Regions from separate parts of the Bradyrhizobium sp. HKCCYLRH3099 genome, predicted to be linked through region 1. Evidence: riboswitches for the same ligand, from Rfam matches in the RefSeq annotation. Region 1 holds a riboswitch; the other holds the start of a gene.
The links. A riboswitch is a leader RNA that binds a small molecule or an ion and turns the genes downstream of it on or off. The one in region 1 is predicted to bind cobalamin.

Region 1 (9,252 bases):
CGAGCCTGAAGTTCGAACTGGCGCGGCAACTCGCTTATCTCGAGCTGGACAACGAGATTGGTGCAGCACTGGAGGACGGCAAGTTCGCCAGCAAGACGGCCGAGCTCCTGGCGCGCCGCGCGCTCGCGGCCTACGCCGCGGCGGCGATCATCATGCCCTACTCGATCTTCGCCAAGGCCGTGGACAGCAGGGCCTACGATTTTGAAGCCCTGGCGCGGCAGTTCGGCACCAGCTTCGAACAAACAGCGCATCGCGTCACGACCTTGCAGAAACCGGGCGCCGAGAAGATTCCGTTCTTCCTGATCCGCATCGATCCCGCCGGCAATGTCTCAAAGCTGCTCGACGGCGCCGGCTTTCCGTTCGCGCGCCACGGCGGCGCCTGCCCGCTGTGGTCGGTGCACGGCATCTTCAAGACGCCGCGCCAGATCGTGACGCAATGGCTGGAACTGCCCGACGGCCGCCGCTTCTTCTCGATCGCGCGCACCGTGACCGCCGGCGGCGGCTCCTATGGCGCGGTCCGCGTCGAGCGCGCCATCGCGGTGGGCTGCGCGGCCGAACATGCCGGGCAGTTGATCTACACGCGGGACGGCCATGGCCCCGACGCCAGCGCGCCCACCCCGATCGGCACCGCCTGCCGGGTCTGTCACCGGCCGAAATGCGCCGCGCGGTCGGCGCCGCCGATCGGCCGCGAGATCCTGCCGGACGATTTCCGGACCTCGTCAGTGCCGTTCGGCTTCTCGGCGGATTGAGATGACCGGGGCCTCAGCGATCCAGCGACGCCGGCGGGTTGCCGCTGACGCGCTGGGGCGTCGGCTGAAGCCTGTCGAGAAAGGCATCCAGTGCCGGCGCCAGCCGCTGCATCACGTAGAGCGAGCCCTCCGGCGTCAGATGCAGCGTGTCCCACACGATGGTCGTTTCGTCATCGACCTTCAGCGGGCACGGCCGGTCGCCGCACACGGAGTCGAGAACCGAGATGAAGCTGACATTGCGCTGCTGGGCGGCAAGCTGCTTCAGATGCGCATCGGCGGCGAAACTATCGGGCCTGACCTCCAGCGTTCCCTTCGTGGGAAGATGGGTCATCTCATAGCGCACCAGATTGGCGGCCAGCGGCAGGGCAAACTCGAGCGATTGCCCCAGCAGCAGCACCGGGACGCGCGCGGCTTCGGCGGCCGACAAGGTCGCGGTCAGATATCCGTCGAATTTGCGGCTTCGCCCCGCGCCATCCCGCTCGGGCCGAACCGCGTAGAGTTCGAGATACGAGCGCCAGCTGCCGGACAGGATGACCGCGGCGATGCGGCCTTCGCGCAGCACGTCGCGCAATGTCGCGTTGACCTCGTCGCAATTCTTGGATTGGCGCTGGTGCAGATCGACGAATGGCGCGCAGGCTCCGGACGTCAGTTGCAGCAGATTGACCTTCGACCCGAGATGCTTGCGCAGGGCCCAGGCATAGTGCGCGGCGGTGCTGTCGCCGAACAGCAGGACGTTCGGCCGATCGCCGACAGGCGTCAGGCACACGTCGCGGCGATAGCTCGCGAACGGATGATGCGGCTGCAGGAAGCAGGTGGATTCGCCATAGAACGGCGCCATGACGCCGACGTTGAAACGCAGCATGCGCTGCGCCGCCTGCGGAAAGCGCGCGGGAAAGCCGTTCTGCAGCACACCGACGATCCCGATCGCCAGCAGCAGCGTCGCGGCTGTCGCGATCAGGCCCGACATCCTTACTCCGTGCCACACCGGCCGGGTGCGCACCGGCTGCTCGACGAGGCGATAGGAGGCATAGGCAAGAAGGAACGAGCCTGCGAGCATCGCCGAGGTCGCGACCGGCCCCGCCCAGGTGATCGGCATTGCTGCCGTGCCCAGCACGAACACCGGCCAATGCCAGAGATAGAGCGAATAGGAGATCTTGCCGAGGAAGAGCCCGGTGCGCCGGAATGGCAGCCAGATCGGCTGCCCCTCGTCGCGGCTGAAGGCGATCATGAAGAGCGCGGCCCCGAGACACGGCGGCAGCGCATGCAGCCCGGGGAATTTGGTGGCTTCCGTGAACGTCACGGCTGGCACCAGCATCAGCAGCACCCCGCTCAACGCCATCGTCCAACGCGCGCGGATGTCGGCCGGCGCAAAGCGATCGAGCAGATAGGCCAGCCCCCCGATCAGGAATTCCCAGCCGCGCAGCGCCGACAGGTAGAACGCTGCCGAGGCGGAATTCCTGATCAGGAGCTCGTTGGCGATGCACAGCGCCACGGTGCCGGCGAGCAGCAGGCCGAGCGAGACCCGCGAGGACGGATCGCGAAAGCGTCTGCTCCAGACGACGGTGAGCAGCGGGAAAAGGAAGTAGAACTGCTCTTCGACCGACAGCGACCAGGTGTGGATCAGCACCTTGCCGACCGACGGCAGATCGAAATAGTTGGCCTGGAACCAGAAGAAGATGTTCGAGGAGAACAGCAACGTCGAGACCGCGCTGCCGAAGAACATGCGGTAGTCGTCCGGCGGCGCCAGGAACCAGGCCCCGATCCCGGTGCCCAGCACCATCACGTAGAGCGCGGGCAGCAGGCGGCGGGCGCGGCGGTCGTAGAACGTCCAGAACGAGAAATCGCCGCGATGGATCCCCGCCCAGATCAGCCGGGTGATCAGGTAGCCGGAGATGACGAAGAAGATGTCGACGCCGACGAAACCGCCCTGGAAGCCGGGGATGCCGTAGTGGAATCCGATCACCAGGAGAACGGCGACGGCCCGGAGGTAATCGATGTCCGCTCGGAATCGCAGGTCCATGCCCCCGGCCGTTCCTTGTTCGCCGGCCGGGTCGCCAGCTCCGCAATTCCCGTAGATTTACGGGATGTGACACGCTCAGACGCAGACAGCAATCATTAGATACCGTTAGCAATGTATTGTAATGTGCAATGTGGCCCATGGGAGACAGGACAAGGGCCGGACCGCGGCCGTGATGCAGCTGCGCGAGCGCTCTCCGTGTCGGCGGGCGAGCGCCCCGTCCCCGGCGGCTCGGCGACAGTGCCAAGGGAACAAATTCCCCGTCAGGGCAGCCCACCCTTGCGCAGGGGCCACAAACCGGACAAAGATTGCGCCAAAATGTCGCGGCGGAGGTGTTCCATGAGATACGTCGACGGCGCGGTGATGTTCTTCAGCCTCTGGCTGCTGGCATCCATGCTTCTTGACGCGCTGACGCCGCCCGAGCTGACCTTCTACATGATCGGCCCGGCGATCGCGCCTGCGGTGGTCATCGTCGGGTTTCTGTACTGGCTGCGCATCCCTCCGCTCGATTGCGCCCTGGTGATCGCCACGCTTTGGATGGTGTCGGAGATGGCGCTGGAAATGATTTCACCGAAGCCGCTGTCGCCGCTGATGGCGGTCGCCGCCATCCTGCCGCTGCTGGTCGCCGGGATCGTGCGGCACGTCTATCACTGGCGCCAGTCGCGCCCGTCGGGGATGCAGCCGGTCGCCCTCAACGGCCTGCAGAGCCCCTCCGGATCGATGGCGAGCCGCCATCGGCTCTGACGGCCGCGGGACCGAGACGATGTCGATCCGGCGGCGCATGGTCAGAACTTGACGTTGACCGCGAGCTGCGCCGTGCGCGGCGGGCCGAGCAGCCACTGTGTCGTGCCGCCCGACGTCGCATAGATCGCGTCGAACAGATTGAAGACGCGGAACGACACCGTGGTGTTCGCATCCGGCTTCCATTGCACGCCGGCATTGACGACGCCGTAGGCCGGCCGCGCCAGCGTGTTGGCATTGTCGGCGAAGGTCCTGCCCACGACCTGGACGCCGGCATTGGCCGACCAGTTCGGCGCAAACGCCCAGGTCGCCCAGATGTTGGAGACCGTCTGCGGCACATTGACCGGAACGTTGCCGGCATAGTTGACGGCGACGCCGCCGACCGACTGGACGAAGTCGTCATATCTGGCGCGCAACAGCGCGGTGCTGGCATCGACCCGCCAGCCATGGTCGAGCGCGAGGCCGACCGCGGCCTCCACGCCGCGCGACGATTGCTGGCCGACCTGGACCGTGACGGCGGGATTGGCGGGATCGCGCGCCAACAGATTGTTCTTCACGATCTCATAGGCCGCCAAGGTCCACTCCCCCCGCCCGCCCCAGAACGACTGCTTGACGCCGACCTCGACCTGCTTGCCGCTCGACAGCGCGAAATTGCGGTTGGCCGCCGACATCGTGATCAGATTTCCGACCGGATCGACCGCCACGGCGTACTGGCCATAGAAGGCCAGATCCTTGATCGGCGTGTAGACGGCGCCGACGCGCCAGCTCGTGGCATGATAGGATTTCTCGTAGCTGTTGCCCGGCGTGACGTAGTCGGTGCGCGCGATCGTCGGCTCGTCCTGACGGATGCCGCCGATCAGCGATAGCTGGTCGGTCACCGACAGGCGGTTCTCGGCAAACAGGCCATATTGGTTGGTCGTGCTGCCGAATCCCGGCACGGTGCGATTGGGGCTCGCGAACACGCCTGGATCGAAGTCGTAGAGCGCGACCGAGGACGTGCCGCCATAGGGCGAGTTGTTGGTGTGGGTAAAGCTGATGTTGTTGACATCGAACCCGGCCACGAATTCGTTGGCCATGCCGAACACATGGCCGCGGAACGTCGCATCGAAGCGATCGCCGACCTGCTGCTGGTCGTGGAAGATCTCGATGTAGCTGCTGCGGTCGATGCGTCCGGTGGCGGCGTTGTAGGCGTAGCTCTCCACGTCCTTCCAGTGCCGCTGGCTGTTCAGATAATATAGCGTGTTGCGAACGGAAATGCCGTCGGCGACCTGCCACTCCGTCTTCACCTGATTCCAGCTGTCCTGATAGCGAATGCTGCTGTCGCTGACATTGTAGTTCTTGAAGCGCAGCGTCTCCAGGATGCGCCCGTTGACCAGCGGCGTGCCGAAATAGCGCGACGGGCTGCGATCACCATAGTCGGTCGAGATCGTCCAGGTGACGTCCTCGTTCTGCCTGACCTGAACCGCCGCATGCAGCGCGACGTTCGACGTCCGGTCACGGTCGACCCAGCCGTCCGACAGGTTGCCGGTCGCGGTGATGCGATAGGCCACGTCCCTGCTCACCGGTCCGCCGCTGTCGACGGCGATCCGGCGCGTCATGTTGCTGTCGAGCGAAACCTCCGCCTGGTTGCGCTGAACCCACAGCGGCAACTTCGAGACGACGTTGACCGCGCCGCCGATCGCGCCTTCGCCGTACATCACCGAGGCTGGGCCGCGCAGCACCTCGATACGCTCGGCCGACCAACTGTCGAAGGGGAAGGTCAGCGTGCCCGAGCCGACATAGAGGCGCGTGCCGTCATAGAGCGTCATCACCGAGCCGTTGCCGGTGAAGCCGCGGGTGTTGAAGGACAGCCCGCCATTGCCCGGCGCCGGGCTCGCAGTGAAGCCGACGGCGTTCTGCGTCACCGCATCGATCACATTCTGCTGGCCGCGCTCGGCGATCGTCTCGGCCGAGATCACGTCGACGCTCGCCGGCGTCTGCAGACGCGTCAGGCCGAGGCGGCTTCCGGTGGATGTCGCCTCCGTCAGGTTCAATGTCGGAGCCGCGAAGCCGGGATTGGCGGATGGCGCTGCCGCGACCTCCGTCGGCGGGCGCGCAGGACCTCGAGCGCGCCGGACCGCGGTGCGCTTCACCTCGGCCGAAAGGGATCGGCCGACGCGCGACGCCGTGGGCGGGTCGACCACGACAGGATCGAGCATGCGCTCCGGTTTGACAGCCTGTGACCAGCCGGCGGACGGCCATGACAGGGAGAGGATGGCAACGGACGACAGAAGGAGAACGCGTCGCTTCGACGCGACGGACAGAGCGGAGGTCATCAATGGACTCGCGACAACGTGGCACGTCACCGCGAGCAAAAGAATTCCCCCGCCGGAAGGCGGCAGAACGGCTTCCATCAGGACACCCCGCCCGATGTGCTCACGTGTGACCACGACTGACGGCAGGTCTCCTGGCTCGCGGGTCAGCGCCTGATCGCCGCCTTCCCGGACCGAGATCCAGTGGCTGATGGCGAAGGCTCGCCGCTTACAGTTGCGGGGGCAGCCGCGGCCTCGGGTCTCCCCTCACCGCGTTCCCGTTTAATCCTCGAAAGGAACCGTCGGTACGACCGTAGGTGCGAGCAAACCCGACTGTCAATGCCACAAGTTCTGAGAATACCCTCTTGTCCTTGGCGATCCGGACGAGGTCCGGGGCCGGCACCGTGCTGAGGCGCGCCGGTGGAAAAGTCCAGCCGGCAGCCGATATTGCCGCGAAATATTTCCGTGATTCTACGGAAACGAAAATTTACGTGGAACTCAGAAACCGACTTTTAAACTCCAGATGCCCATCAAGAGCCGACACAGAACCGTGCGGGGACCATGCTGAACGAACTTCTCGTGATCGAAGATGCCGACGTTCACCTGTCGATCCTGCGCAAGATCGCTGTCCAGGCGGGCTTTGCGACGACCGGCGTGAATTCGGTGGACGGCGCCATCAACGTGCTGCGCCGGCGCAACTTCGAGTGCATTACCCTCGACCTGAACCTTGGCGAGCGCTCGGGCACGGAAGTCCTGCAACTGCTGTCGGACATGAAATCGCGCACGCCGGTCCTGATCATCAGCGGCTCCGACGACAAGACCCGCGACGTCACCGTGCGCGCTGGCAAGATCCTTGGTCTCAACGTCTATCCGCCCTTCTCCAAGCCGGTCGACCTGGCCTTGTTGCGGCAGACCTTGCGCCAGATTGCGGCGGACACCGACCGGCAACGGCTGGTCAAAGCCAACATCCGCTGACGTCGAGATCGGCGCGCCAAGTCCCGCGCCGCCCATCCCCGCTCGCTCCACCGCATCTGCAAGAGCCGTGTGCTCCCCGCATTTTCGCTTGACGCAGATCAAGGCGCCATACCCTCGCCGCTTGTTGGCTGCACTGGGAAGCGGAACGAGGGAAAATGACGGCAGCAAATCCCAGCAGCGAAGCAGTCGTGGCCGAAGCGACGCCCTATGAACTGGTCGGCGGCGAAGCCGGCGTGCGGCGTCTGGCCGAACGCTTCTACACGATCATGGATGAAGAGCCTGGAGCGAGCCGGATCCGTGCCATGCACGACAAGGATCTCGCGCCCATCAAGCAGTTGCTGTTTGAGTTCTTGAGCGGCTGGCTCGGAGGCCCTGCGCTTTATTTCGAGCGGCCAGAGCATCGCTGCATCATGTCAGCCCACCGCCCCTATCCGATTGGTGACGCTGAACGTGACGAGTGGATGACGTGCATGCGCCGCGCGATGTTCGATTGCGACATCACGGGCGACATGTACGCGTTGCTGGATCAGGCATTCCTGCGGATGGCTAACGCCTTCAAGAGCCGCAAGCCGAACTGAGTCGGCTACGATTTGGATCAGCCCTGCTTGCTGGCAGCCTCGCGGGCCAAGCGTTCGGCCCGTAGCCGCTCGCGATTGGCATAAAAGGCCCGCTGAGCGGCCTCGTGTTCGCGCATGGCTTGCTCAGCATCCGCCCGGCGCGAGGCATCACGCGCCCGACGCTCTTCCGGCGTAAGCACGCGAGGTGTTCTGTCTGTGCTGTCGTAAGTCATGCACAGTCAACGCCCGAAGGGCGAAGCCGTTCCCCTCGTACCGGTGGCTCAGTCGGATTTTCGCGGAAACAGCCGGTCCCGGATGTAGCGCGATGTCGGCGTGAGGCTCAGGCCATAAGGCTTCTGCCAGACGGCGCGGTCGATTTCCTTCTTGTCGCCAATCTCGAGCCGGCCCTTGGCGTACTTGGCGATGAAGATCGCATCGCTCATCTTGCGCCCTGAGCGCTTGTTCTTGACCGTGACTTCCTTCCAAAGCCGCAGCCGTCCCAGCTTGAGCTTCGGAAGCTCCTCCTTGATCTCCCGCTTGAGGCAATCCTTCGCCGTCTCCCGCGCCCGCTTGCGGCCGCCCGGAAACATCCAGCGTCCATCAATGCGACGCCGGACCAGCAGAACCTTTCCGCCCTTGGCGGCAACGAGCTTGGACGCTTTCGCCATGGCCCGGAAACTTTCACCTCGCGACCGCTTTCAGGCAGATCCTACAGGATTCGTTGCGAGGCCCTCCACCGGACCTTTGCGGAAGGGGGCTGCAGCGTCCGTTCAAATCAGTAGCAAGAGCGCGGATCAACCGCCACGTACTCGCCCGACGGATAGCGATAGTAGCAATTGCCCTGGGACAGATAGTAGCCCGGACGTGCCGCTGCCGTCGCGCCGGCAATCGCGCCGGTGGCGCCGCCGAGCACGGCACCGGCAGCCGCGCCGCCCGCCTTCCCGGTCAGCAGGCCGCCGAGCACGCCGCCGATGATCGCACCGCCGAGCGCACTCGCGCCGGGGTCCGGATCGGCGGGCGGCGGCGCGGCTTCATAGACGACCGCGGGCGGCGGGGCCTGGTAGGCCGCCGCCGGGGCGTAGACCACGTCGTCGGCATAGTCCTCCGACACATATGTGGGAGGCCCTTCCATCGGCTCGGGATAGTAATACCAGACGCCACCCACGTCCCACCACCAGCCGGGTCGGCCGTTGTGCACTTCGTGGCGCCAGCGGCCGCCTTCCCAGCCGACCCGCCCGCGATAAGGTTGTCCGCCATAGTCGCGCACCGCGACCGCGCCGCGGGCATAGCGCGCGTCGGGCGTTCGTCCGGCAGCCGCGGGACGAGGCCCAGGATTGTGCGCCGGGCCGTATCCTTGCCCGGCATAAGCCGGACCGGCCCCCGGACCAACGCCCGGCGGACGGCCCTGCTGCGCCACGGGCGCGGGCGGACGGACCTGGGGTGTGCCGGCAGTCCGCGGCTGAGGCCCGCCCGGCTGGCTGACCGGAGGCGCCACAGCGGTCGGAGCTCCCTGCGCCGGCCCTCCTCCGCCCTGCCGCGGGCCTTGGACATGTGGCTGGCCTCCCGCCGGCCCGCCCTGAGCGGGTCCCTGACGAAGGACCGCGGGCGGACGCCCCTGCGGCGAGGGTCCGGCCCCCGGACCGCCCTGGTCCTGGGTTTGCGCCCACACCTGCGCGGGCAATGCGATCACCGCGAGGGCCGCCAATGCCGGCAGCCGAGGCGTGGTCTGGTTGAACAATGACATCTTCAATCACCCCTCGATCGCGGGCATTGCGCTCCGGCTTCGGACGCCTCGGACACGCCGGACGCGCGGATCGGATCTCATCCTGCCGCGCCACACTCCTTGCGAGAAACCGGAAGAATCGCGACATTTTTGCGACCAAGCGTCAGACAGCTCCCCAATAGCGGAAAAGCGCGCTGAT
Region 2 (9,252 bases), on a different contig from region 1:
TTCTCGCGACGCCCGAACCTGCGCCGGTCCTCGTCGTCACGCATGGCGGGGCGATCCGCGCCGCGCTGGCGCACCTGCTCGGATGGCCCTTGCACCAACTGTGGAGCCTGCGCATTCATCCTGGCACCCGTCTCACCCTGGAAGCCGGGCAGGGCGCGAATGGCGCGCCATGGGCCGAAATCGTCGAGATCATCCAGCCATGAGCTTGCGTGAATTCTGGATCGCCCTGCAGTTTCTGACGCGTCTGCCGACACCACGCGTGGCCGACTCTCGGCCCGATGATCTCGCGCGAGCGTCGCTGTGGTTTCCAGCCGTCGGCCTCGTGATCGGCGCCTGTCTCGCGATTCTCGCTCGGGTCTTTCAGAGCGCCGATCCCTGGATCGTCGCTCTCGCCGTCCTCGTGGCCTGGATCTGGATCACCGGCGCGCTGCATCTCGACGGGCTCGGCGATGTCGCTGATGCGTTCGGCGCATCGCATGGCAAGCCCGAGCGCTTCGTCGCGGTGCTCGGCGATCCCCATGCCGGCAGCTTCGCCGTCGTTGCGATCGCGCTGCAGATCGCCGCGAAGCTGGTGCTGATCGCCGAATTGGCGACCGGGCCGACGGCCTGGGCGCTCCTGCTCGTTCCGGCCTGGGCGCGCCTGGGGACGCTGGTCTGCACCAAGACGCTGCTGTCGTTGAAGCCAGGGATGGGCGCGAGCGTTACGAACGGCGTCGGCTGGAATGTCATCGTGATCTGGGGCGGCGTGCTCGCGGTCGCCGCACTCGCCGGAGCGCCGCCGACGCTCTTGGCCATCGCATTGATCCCGGCGATCGCGTTTTATTGGCAATGGCGGCTCGGCGGCATCACCGGCGACTGCCACGGCGCCAGCATCGAAGTGACGGAAACGCTGCTGCTCGCAGCCTGCGTGCTCGGCTAGCGCTTAAGCGCCTGTTCGAGCCGCTGCCACTGGGCTTCGTCGCAGGGCAGGCCGAAGCGCAGCCAGTTCGGATGCGCCGGGAAGCGCCGGACGTGGATGCCACGGCGCGCAAGCCGCTCGGCGATATCAGGCGCATCATCCGCGGCGACGAGCCGGAACAGTGGCGTGCCGCCGATCGCGCTACAGCCGGCTTTGGACAGAAGCGCGTCGAGGCGCGCGCAATCCTTGGCCAGCCGCGCGCGGGTCTGTTGCAGCCAGGCGTCGTCGGACAGTGCGGCCGTTCCGATGGCGAGCGCGGGCCCCGAGACCGCCCACGGTCCGAGGTCGTCGCGAATATGCTGGATCACGTCGTCGGAGCCGAGCGCGAAACCGAGGCGCACACCGCCAAGGCCATAGACCTTGCCGAACGAACGCAACACGATCGTGGCTGGCGGCAGATCGGCGGTGAGGCTTGCGTCAGCGGGATAAAGGTCGATGAAGGCTTCGTCGACGATCAGCAGGCCGTCATGTCGGCGCAAGGTCGACGCCAGTCGGACGAGCGCATCGCGCTGATACAGACGGCCGGTCGGATTGTTGGGATTGACCACGACCGCCACGTCGGCATCGGCGAGTGCCGCGATGTCATCGACGAGGTCGACCCGATGACCGCAGCGGCGCCAGCATCGCGCGTGCTCCTCATAGGTTGGCGCGAGCACGGCGACGGTCGAGCGCGGGCGCAGCCGCGGCAGGATCTGCAGCAGGGCCTGCGTGCCCGGCGCGGCCGCGATCATCTCGGACTGCGGGACGCCGTAGCGCGCCGCGGCCGCCGCGCGCAGCGCGCGTTCCTCGTCCTTGCCCGGCAGGCGCGACCAGCTTGCGGCGGAAAGTTCGGGCACAGAGTAGGGGATCGGGTTGATGCCGGTCGACAGATCGATCCACGGACGCGGCGCATCGGGGTAGCGGCGGCTGACCGCATCGAGATCGCCGCCGTGAACGATCGCTTCCGGCGCCTCGAAACGCGTGCTAGTCGCTCTCTGGTCCATATCTGTCCTTCAGCGGAGATCGATGTTCGTCTCTCTCGCGCTTACGGCGCTGCTCATCGAGGCGGCCGCCGGTTATCCCCAGATCCTGGTGCAGCGCGTCGGCCATCCCGTGATGTGGATGGGCGCGCTGATAGCATGGGCCGACCGCCACTGGAACGGGGACGGCGACAGCTTTGCCGTGCGTCGGGCGTCCGGCGTCGGGCTCGTGGCCCTGCTCGTGGCCGTGATGGCCGCCATCGGTCTCGCCGCCACCTGGCTCATGACCGCGCTTCTCGGCAACATCGGCGCAACGATCGTCCTCGGTATATTGGCCAGCAGCCTGCTGGCGCAGCGCAGCCTCGACACGCACGTTGCCGCTGTCGCGGAGGGGTTGGAGACCGGCGGGCTCGAGGGCGGCCGCCGCGCGGTGGCGATGATCGTCGGGCGTGATCCGGAACGGCTGGATGAGGCGGGCGTCTCGCGCGCCGCGATCGAGAGCCTGGCGGAGAATTTCTCCGATGGCGTCGTCGCGCCGTTGTTCTGGCTGTTCATGGGCGGGCTGCCCGGGATCCTGATCTACAAGGCGATCAACACCGCCGACAGCATGATCGGCCATCTGTCCGATCGTCACCGCGCGTTCGGCTGGGCGGCAGCGCGGCTGGATGATCTGATCAACCTGCCGGCCTCGCGCCTGTCAGCGGTGTGGATCGCAGCGGCCGCTCGCCTGATTCCCGGAGCATCCTCGTCGTCGGCGCTGCATGCGGTCGCGCGCGATGCCTCGCGACACCGGTCGCCGAATGCCGGCTGGCCGGAGGCCGCGATGGCCGGAGCCTTGGGCCTGCGCCTGGCTGGGCCGCGCACCTATCATGGACATCTGGTGACCGATGCCTGGATGGGCGACGGACGCGCCAATCTGAACGCGTCCGATATCCGGCGCGCATTGCGCCTCTACCGGATGGCTTGCCTGATCCAGGCGCTGTTCGTCGCCGTCATCTTCCTCGTCAAGGTGCTGTAGGCGAGTCTCGGCGCCACGGCTCGGTCGCGAGCGCGAGAATGCGGCTGACGTCGACGTGGCGCTCGAGGTGTTCGGCCAGGGCATCCAGCGTCGCCTCGACATCGCTGTCATAGGTCAGACCGTTGGTCATGGCGCCGAGTCCGCGCAGCCAATGCGCGCGCAACCCATCATCGGCGAACAGGCCGTGCACATAGCAGCCGGCGATCTGGCCGCCGCGCGCGACCGCACCATCGCTGCGGCCGTCGGCGAAGGTGAGGAAAGGATGCCGGGCGGCCGGCCCCTCGGTGCGGCCGATATGCATCTCGTAGCCGCGGAACGGGATCTGCTCCGTCGTCAGCCTGCCGCTGACGTCGCGCAATGCCTTGTCATCGGTCAGGGTGGTGTCGACATCGAGCAGGCCGAGCCCCGCGATCGATCCGGGCGCGCCTTCGCGTCCGTCGGGATCACTGATGGTCCGCCCGAGCATCTGGTAGCCACCGCAGATGCCGAGCAGGCGGCCGCCGCGCCGCAAATGCGCTGATAGATCGATGTCCCAACCCGTCTCGCGCAGAGCGGCGAGGTCGGCGATGGTCGCCTTCGATCCCGGCAGGATCACGAGGGCGGCGTCGCCGGGAATCGGCGTGCCCGGCCGCAGGAACTGCAGATCGATCCCGTCCTCGAGCCGCAGCGGATCGAACTCGTCGAAATTCGAGATGCGGGGATAGGCGAGCACGACGACCTTGGGGCGCTGTCCGCCGGTAGCGGCATGTCCCGGCAACCCCAGCGCATCCTCCGCCGGCAGGCGGCGGGCATCGGCAAAGTGCGGGATGAGCCCGAGCGAAGCCCATCCCGTCCGCGTCGCGATCTCGTTCATGCCCGCGGCGAACAAGGTCGGATCGCCGCGAAACCGGTTCACGAGAAAGCCGGCGACGAGCGCTGCATCGTCAGGTGCGAGCACGGCCTTTGTGCCGACGAGGCTTGCGATAACCCCGCCGCGGTCGATGTCGCCGATGACGACCACCGGAGTTCGCGTCGCCTGCGCGAACCCCATGTTGGCGATGTCGCCGGCGCGCAGGTTGATTTCCGACGCCGAGCCGGCGCCCTCGACCAGCACGACATCGGCATCCGCCGCGAGGTGATGGAAGCTGTCGAGCACCGCCGCCATCAATTGCGGCTTCATTGCCTGATAGGCGGAGGCCTTGGCGTTGCCGATGACGCGGCCCTGCACCACGACCTGCGAGCCGATCTCGCTCTGCGGCTTGAGCAGCACCGGGTTCATGTGCACCGTCATCGGCCGCCGCGCGGCGCGCGCCTGCAGCGCCTGGGCGCGGCCGATCTCGCCGCCATCGGCGGTGACGGCGGCATTGTTCGACATGTTCTGCGGCTTGAACGGCGCCACCTTCAGCCCGCGCAAGGTCAGCGCGCGCGCCAGCCCCGCGACGATCAGCGATTTGCCGACATCCGAGCCGGTGCCCTGGAACATGATCGCGCGCGCAGCCATCGTTTAGAACTCGATGCCTTCCTGCGCCTTCACGCCGGCCGAGAAGTGATGCTTCACGAGATTCATTTCAGTCACGAGATCGGCGGCCTCGATCAGCTCCGGCTTGGCGTTGCGGCCGGTGACGACGACGTGCAGATCGGCACGGCGCGCGGCGAGCGTCGCCACGACGTCGCCGATCGGCAGATGATCATAGCGTAGCGCGATGTTGAGCTCGTCGAGGATCACGAGCCGGATCGACGGATCTGCCATCAATTCTTTTGCCTTGGCCCAGGCGCGTTCCGCCGCGGCCACGTCGCGCGCGCGGTCCTGCGTTTCCCAGGTGAAGCCTTCGCCGAGCGTGTGCCAGGAGACCTGGTCGCCGAACGCCGCGATTGCCTTGCGCTCGCCGGTTTCCCACGCGCCCTTGCCGAATTGCACGACGCCGATGCGGAAGCCGCGGCCGAGCGCGCGCAGCATCAGGCCCCAGGCGGCTGTCGACTTGCCCTTGCCCTTGCCGGTGTGGACGATCAGCAGGCCTTTCTCCATGGTCTTCGAGGCGACCTCGGCATCCTGGATCGCCTTGCGATTTTCCATCTTGGCCTTGTGGCGCGCATCGTCGGCGTTCTCAGTCATCGGCAAGTTCTTCCTTATTTCCAAGTTCTTATTTCAACGTCAGCGGCAGGCCGGCCGCCATCAGGATCACGCGGTCAGCCATCGCCGCGACATCCTGGTTGAGCCGTCCCTGCGCGTCGCGAAACGCGCGGGCCAGCGCATTGTCCGGCACGATGCCGAGCCCGACTTCATTGGAGACGGCGATGATCGGACCGTGCGCGACTGAGAGCGCCTCGACGAGGTCGGCGGATGCGGCGGGCACGTCCATGTCGGCGAGCATCACATTGCTGAGCCAGAGCGTGAGACAATCGATCAGGATCGGAGCGGACGCATCTGTGTGCGCGCGGACGAGGCCGGCGAGATCATGCGTGGTCTCCAGCGTCTGCCATCCCTCGGCGCGCCGTGCCTTGTGTTGTGCAATGCGCTCGGTCATCTCGTCGTCGAACGCCTGCGCGGTCGCAACATAGATCCAGGGTGGCGGATTCGCGGTGATCAGCGCCTCGGCGTACCGGCTCTTGCCCGAGCGCGCGCCGCCGAGCACCAAAGTGAGGCGCGGCAGGGCGGGGAACGGCGGGGCAGGGGGCATGGGGACGATTCCGATTGACGGGCTTTGGCCCGCCCCGTATCTAACAGATGACGGTTCTCCGAAAGGAGAGATTTAGGGAACACGGTGCGGGTCCTTCGGACCCCAGGCCGCGGCTGCCCCCGCAACTGTAATCGGCGAGTGTGAGGCCAAGACACCACTGGGAAACCGGGAAGGTGGTTTCACGCAGCGACCCGAGAGCCAGGAGACCTGCCGTCGACATTGCTGTTGGCCGACCCGTCGCGCGGGGCGTCGCGATGCTGGTTTTGATCCTGCCGAGGATTCGGCGGGATGCCGTCGGATGCAGCGCATCGTCCGGTCCTCTGGGGGAGCCGGCAAGCGACGGAGACGGCCATGAGATTCACCCGTAGCACCACTTTTGCCGTCGCGAGCTTCGTCCTGCTCGCGGCCCAGCCCGCGTTTGCGCATCACATGATGGACGGCAAGCTGCCGCAGACCTTTGCGCAGGGCCTGCTCTCCGGCCTCGGCCATCCCGTGATCGGGCTCGATCATTTTGCCGCCATCATCGGTGCCGGCATCGTCGCGGCGCTGCTCGGCCGCGGTTTCGCGCCGGTGCTCGCCTTCACCACGGCGATGATCGCGGGCGTCGGGCTGCATCTGGCCAAGGCCAACATTCCCGCTGCCGAGCTGCTGGTCGGTCTCTCGACCGCCGTGGTCGGCCTAGTCGTGGTGATGCGCGGCCGGTTCGGCGTGCTACCCGTCGCGGCCCTGTTCGCGCTGACCGGCCTCGTGCATGGCTATGCGCTGGGCGAGTCGATCGTCGGTGCCGAGAATACGCCGCTCGGCGCCTATTTCGCCGGCCTGCTCGTGATCCAGACCTTGATCGCAGCCGGCGCGTTTGTCGCCACCCGGCTGCTGTCGGCGAAGGCTGATACACTTGCACCGATGGCGCTGCGCGTGGCCGGCGCGGCCATCGTGCTGGTGGGCGGTATCGCCGCGGCGACCGCCGCGGGCGTGATCGGCTGATTGATGACCGCTTCAGAGACTGGGCAGACGACGCTGTTCGTCTGCATCACCTGCCGCACGCAGGCGGCTGACGTCACGCCGCCTGAGCAGCCGCGCGCGGGAGCACGCCTGCTCGCCGCGATCGAAGCCGTGCCGCCCGAACAGCGGGACGGTGTCACGGTGGTCGGCGTCGAATGCCTGTCGAACTGCAATCGGGCCTGTACGGTGGCCGTGACGGCGCCGGGCAAATGGACCTATGTGCTCGGCGCGCTCGATCCGGACGTTCATGCGCGGGATGTTTTGACATTCGCGCAACTGCATCAGCGCCACGAGGCGGGTCTGCCGGCCTGGCGCGAGCGTCCCGAATACATCCGCAAGAACACCGTCGCGCGCGTGCCCGCGCTGCCGGCGATGTCCTGAACACGAGAGATCCGATCCTCATGACCAAGTCGTTCGCGAAGACGCCTTGCACCATCGTCACCGGCTTCCTGGGAGCCGGCAAGACCACGCTGGTGCGCAACCTGATCGAGACCGCCAACGGCCGGCGGCTCGCGATCATCGTCAACGAGTTCGGCGATGTCGGCATCGACGGCGACATTCTGAAGGGCTGCGGCGTGCCGGACTGTCCGGAAGACCGCATCGTCGAGCTCTCCAACGGCTGCCTGTGCTGCACCGTGGCCGATGATTTCGTGCCGGCGCTGAAGAGCCTGCTCGACCAGAAGGAGCCGCCGGAGCATATCGTGATCGAGACCTCCGGCCTGGCGCTGCCGAAGCCGCTGGTGCAGGCCTTCAACTGGCCTGAGATCGCGACCCGCGTCACCGTCGACGGCGTCGTCGCTGTGGTCGATGGCCCCGCCGTGATGGCCGGCCGTTTCGCCGACGATCCGGAGGCCCTGGCCGCCCAACGCGCGGCCGACGATTCGCTCGACCACGACAACCCGCTCGAGGAGGTCTACGAGGATCAGCTGCTCTGCGCCGATCTCGTCGTGATGAACAAGAGCGACCTGATGAACGATGAGGAACGCAAGAGCGTCGCCTCCGAGATCGCTGCCACGGTCCAGCGCTCCGTCAAGGTGATCGCGACCGAGCATGGCAGGCTGTCGGCCTCCATTCTGCTCGGGCTTGGCGCGGCGGCGGAAGCCGATCTCGCGGCGCGGCCGTCGCATCATGACAACGAGGCCGAGCACGATCATGAGGACTTCGAGAGCTTCGTTCTCGACGTGCCCGCGCAGGCCTCACCGGATGTGCTCGTCGATCGCATTGCGGCCGCCGTCGATGCGCATGACGTGCTGCGCGTGAAAGGCTTCGTCGAAGTCGCCGGCAAGCCGCTGCGCCTCCTGGTGCAGGCTGTCGGCAACCGCATCCAGCATCAGTTCGAGCGCCCGTGGCGTGCGGGCGAGGCGCGGCAGGGACGGCTCGTGGTCATCGGCGAGCGCGGTCTCGACGCGGCTGCCATCAAGAGCCTGATCGCGGGCTAGGCGGGGGACATGCATCTCCTGGCGACCACAGGCGCTGATCTCGACGACCTCGAACAGGCCGTCGATCTCGCGCAGTCGCCGGCCGAGATCGTCGTGCTGTCGTTCTCCGACAGCGACCTGTCGGCGCTCGCAGCAGCGTGGACGGCGCATGCGGACGAACTGCCAAGCCTGCGCCTCGCCAGCCTGAAGCGGCTGAAGCACCCGATGTCGGTCGATTTCTATATCGAGCGTGTGATCACCGGCGCGCGCGCCGTCGTCGTGCGTTGCCTCGGTGGACTCGACTACTGGCGCTATGGAATGGAGCGGATCGCCGCGGTCTGCCTTAGCCGTCACATTCTGTTCGCGGCGTTGCCGGGCGACGATCGCGCCGACGACCGTCTTGATGCGCTCTCGACCCTGCCGCAGGAGACGACCTCGCGGCTGTATGGCTATCTCCACGAGGGCGGCGTCGGCAACACGCGCGAGGCGCTGCGCTATCTCGCGGTGCTGCTCGGAGGCGACGGAGCATTCGCGGAGCCGGTCGCCATCGGATCGATCGTCGGCTTCGTACCGGAGCGCGGCGCCGTCGCGGTTGACGATCTCTGCCGCCAGGATGATTCCCGAGCAGCCGCGCTGATCGTGTTCTATCGTGCGAGTCTGCTCGCCGCGGATACCGCTGCAATCGCCGCGCTGATGCAGGCAGTCGAGCGCGACGGGCTCGCTGCCTTGGCCGTCGCGGTGACGAGCCTGAAGGACCCGAGCATCCGCGACACGGTCGAGCGATTGGTCGCGGCGCGCCGTCCCGCCGTGGTGCTGAATGCCACCGCGTTCTCGGCGTTGCGCGACGATGGCTCGACCGTGCTGGATATGGCCGACGCGCCGGTGCTTCAGGTCATCCAGGCGCAGAGCACCGAGGAGGCATGGACGTCGTCGTCGCGCGGGCTGTCGCCGACCGACCTCGCCATGAACGTCGTGCTGCCGGAGCTGGACGGCCGGCTGCTGGCCCGCCCGATCGCGTTCAAGGGCGAGGCCGCGGTGGACGAGCGGCTGCAGTTCGGCGCGGTGCGCTACGTGCCGCAGCCCGATCGCATCGCCTATGTCGCGCGGCTCGCTGCGAATTGGGCGCGGCTGCGAGCGACACCGGCAGGCGAGCGCCGGATTGCATTGGTCCTGTCGGACTATCCGGCGCGCGGTGGCCGGCGCGGCTACGCCGTCGGTCTTGACACGCCCGCGAGCGCCG

Region 2: another riboswitch for cobalamin. It lies ahead of ACQR1Y_RS22840 (HupE/UreJ family protein); the one in region 1 lies ahead of ACQR1Y_RS16875 (TonB-dependent receptor).

The regions. Positions count from the first base shown of each region.
Region 1 covers NZ_JBNPTW010000007.1:219,084-228,335, reverse strand. Annotated here, with positions in the region: gene ACQR1Y_RS16890 (helix-turn-helix domain-containing protein) at 1-749, shown strand, start outside; gene ACQR1Y_RS16885 (acyltransferase family protein) at 763-2,769, opposite strand; gene ACQR1Y_RS16880 (hypothetical protein) at 3,130-3,510, shown strand; gene ACQR1Y_RS16875 (TonB-dependent receptor) at 3,552-5,822, opposite strand; cobalamin riboswitch at 5,927-6,117, opposite strand; gene ACQR1Y_RS16870 (response regulator) at 6,360-6,773, shown strand; gene ACQR1Y_RS16865 (group II truncated hemoglobin) at 6,929-7,351, shown strand; gene ACQR1Y_RS16860 (hypothetical protein) at 7,369-7,563, opposite strand; gene ACQR1Y_RS16855 (NUDIX hydrolase) at 7,612-7,998, opposite strand; gene ACQR1Y_RS16850 (hypothetical protein) at 8,106-8,825, opposite strand.
Region 2 covers NZ_JBNPTW010000013.1:51,935-61,186, reverse strand. Annotated here, with positions in the region: gene ACQR1Y_RS22875 (histidine phosphatase family protein) at 1-203, shown strand, start outside; gene cobS (adenosylcobinamide-GDP ribazoletransferase) at 200-919, shown strand; gene cobD (threonine-phosphate decarboxylase CobD) at 916-1,941, opposite strand; gene cbiB (adenosylcobinamide-phosphate synthase CbiB) at 1,964-2,935, shown strand; gene ACQR1Y_RS22855 (cobyric acid synthase) at 2,922-4,415, opposite strand; gene cobO (cob(I)yrinic acid a,c-diamide adenosyltransferase) at 4,419-5,027, opposite strand; gene cobU (bifunctional adenosylcobinamide kinase/adenosylcobinamide-phosphate guanylyltransferase) at 5,056-5,592, opposite strand; cobalamin riboswitch at 5,627-5,821, shown strand; gene ACQR1Y_RS22840 (HupE/UreJ family protein) at 5,944-6,576, shown strand; gene ACQR1Y_RS22835 (DUF1636 domain-containing protein) at 6,580-6,975, shown strand; gene cobW (cobalamin biosynthesis protein CobW) at 6,996-8,033, shown strand; gene cobN (cobaltochelatase subunit CobN) at 8,043-9,252, shown strand, end outside.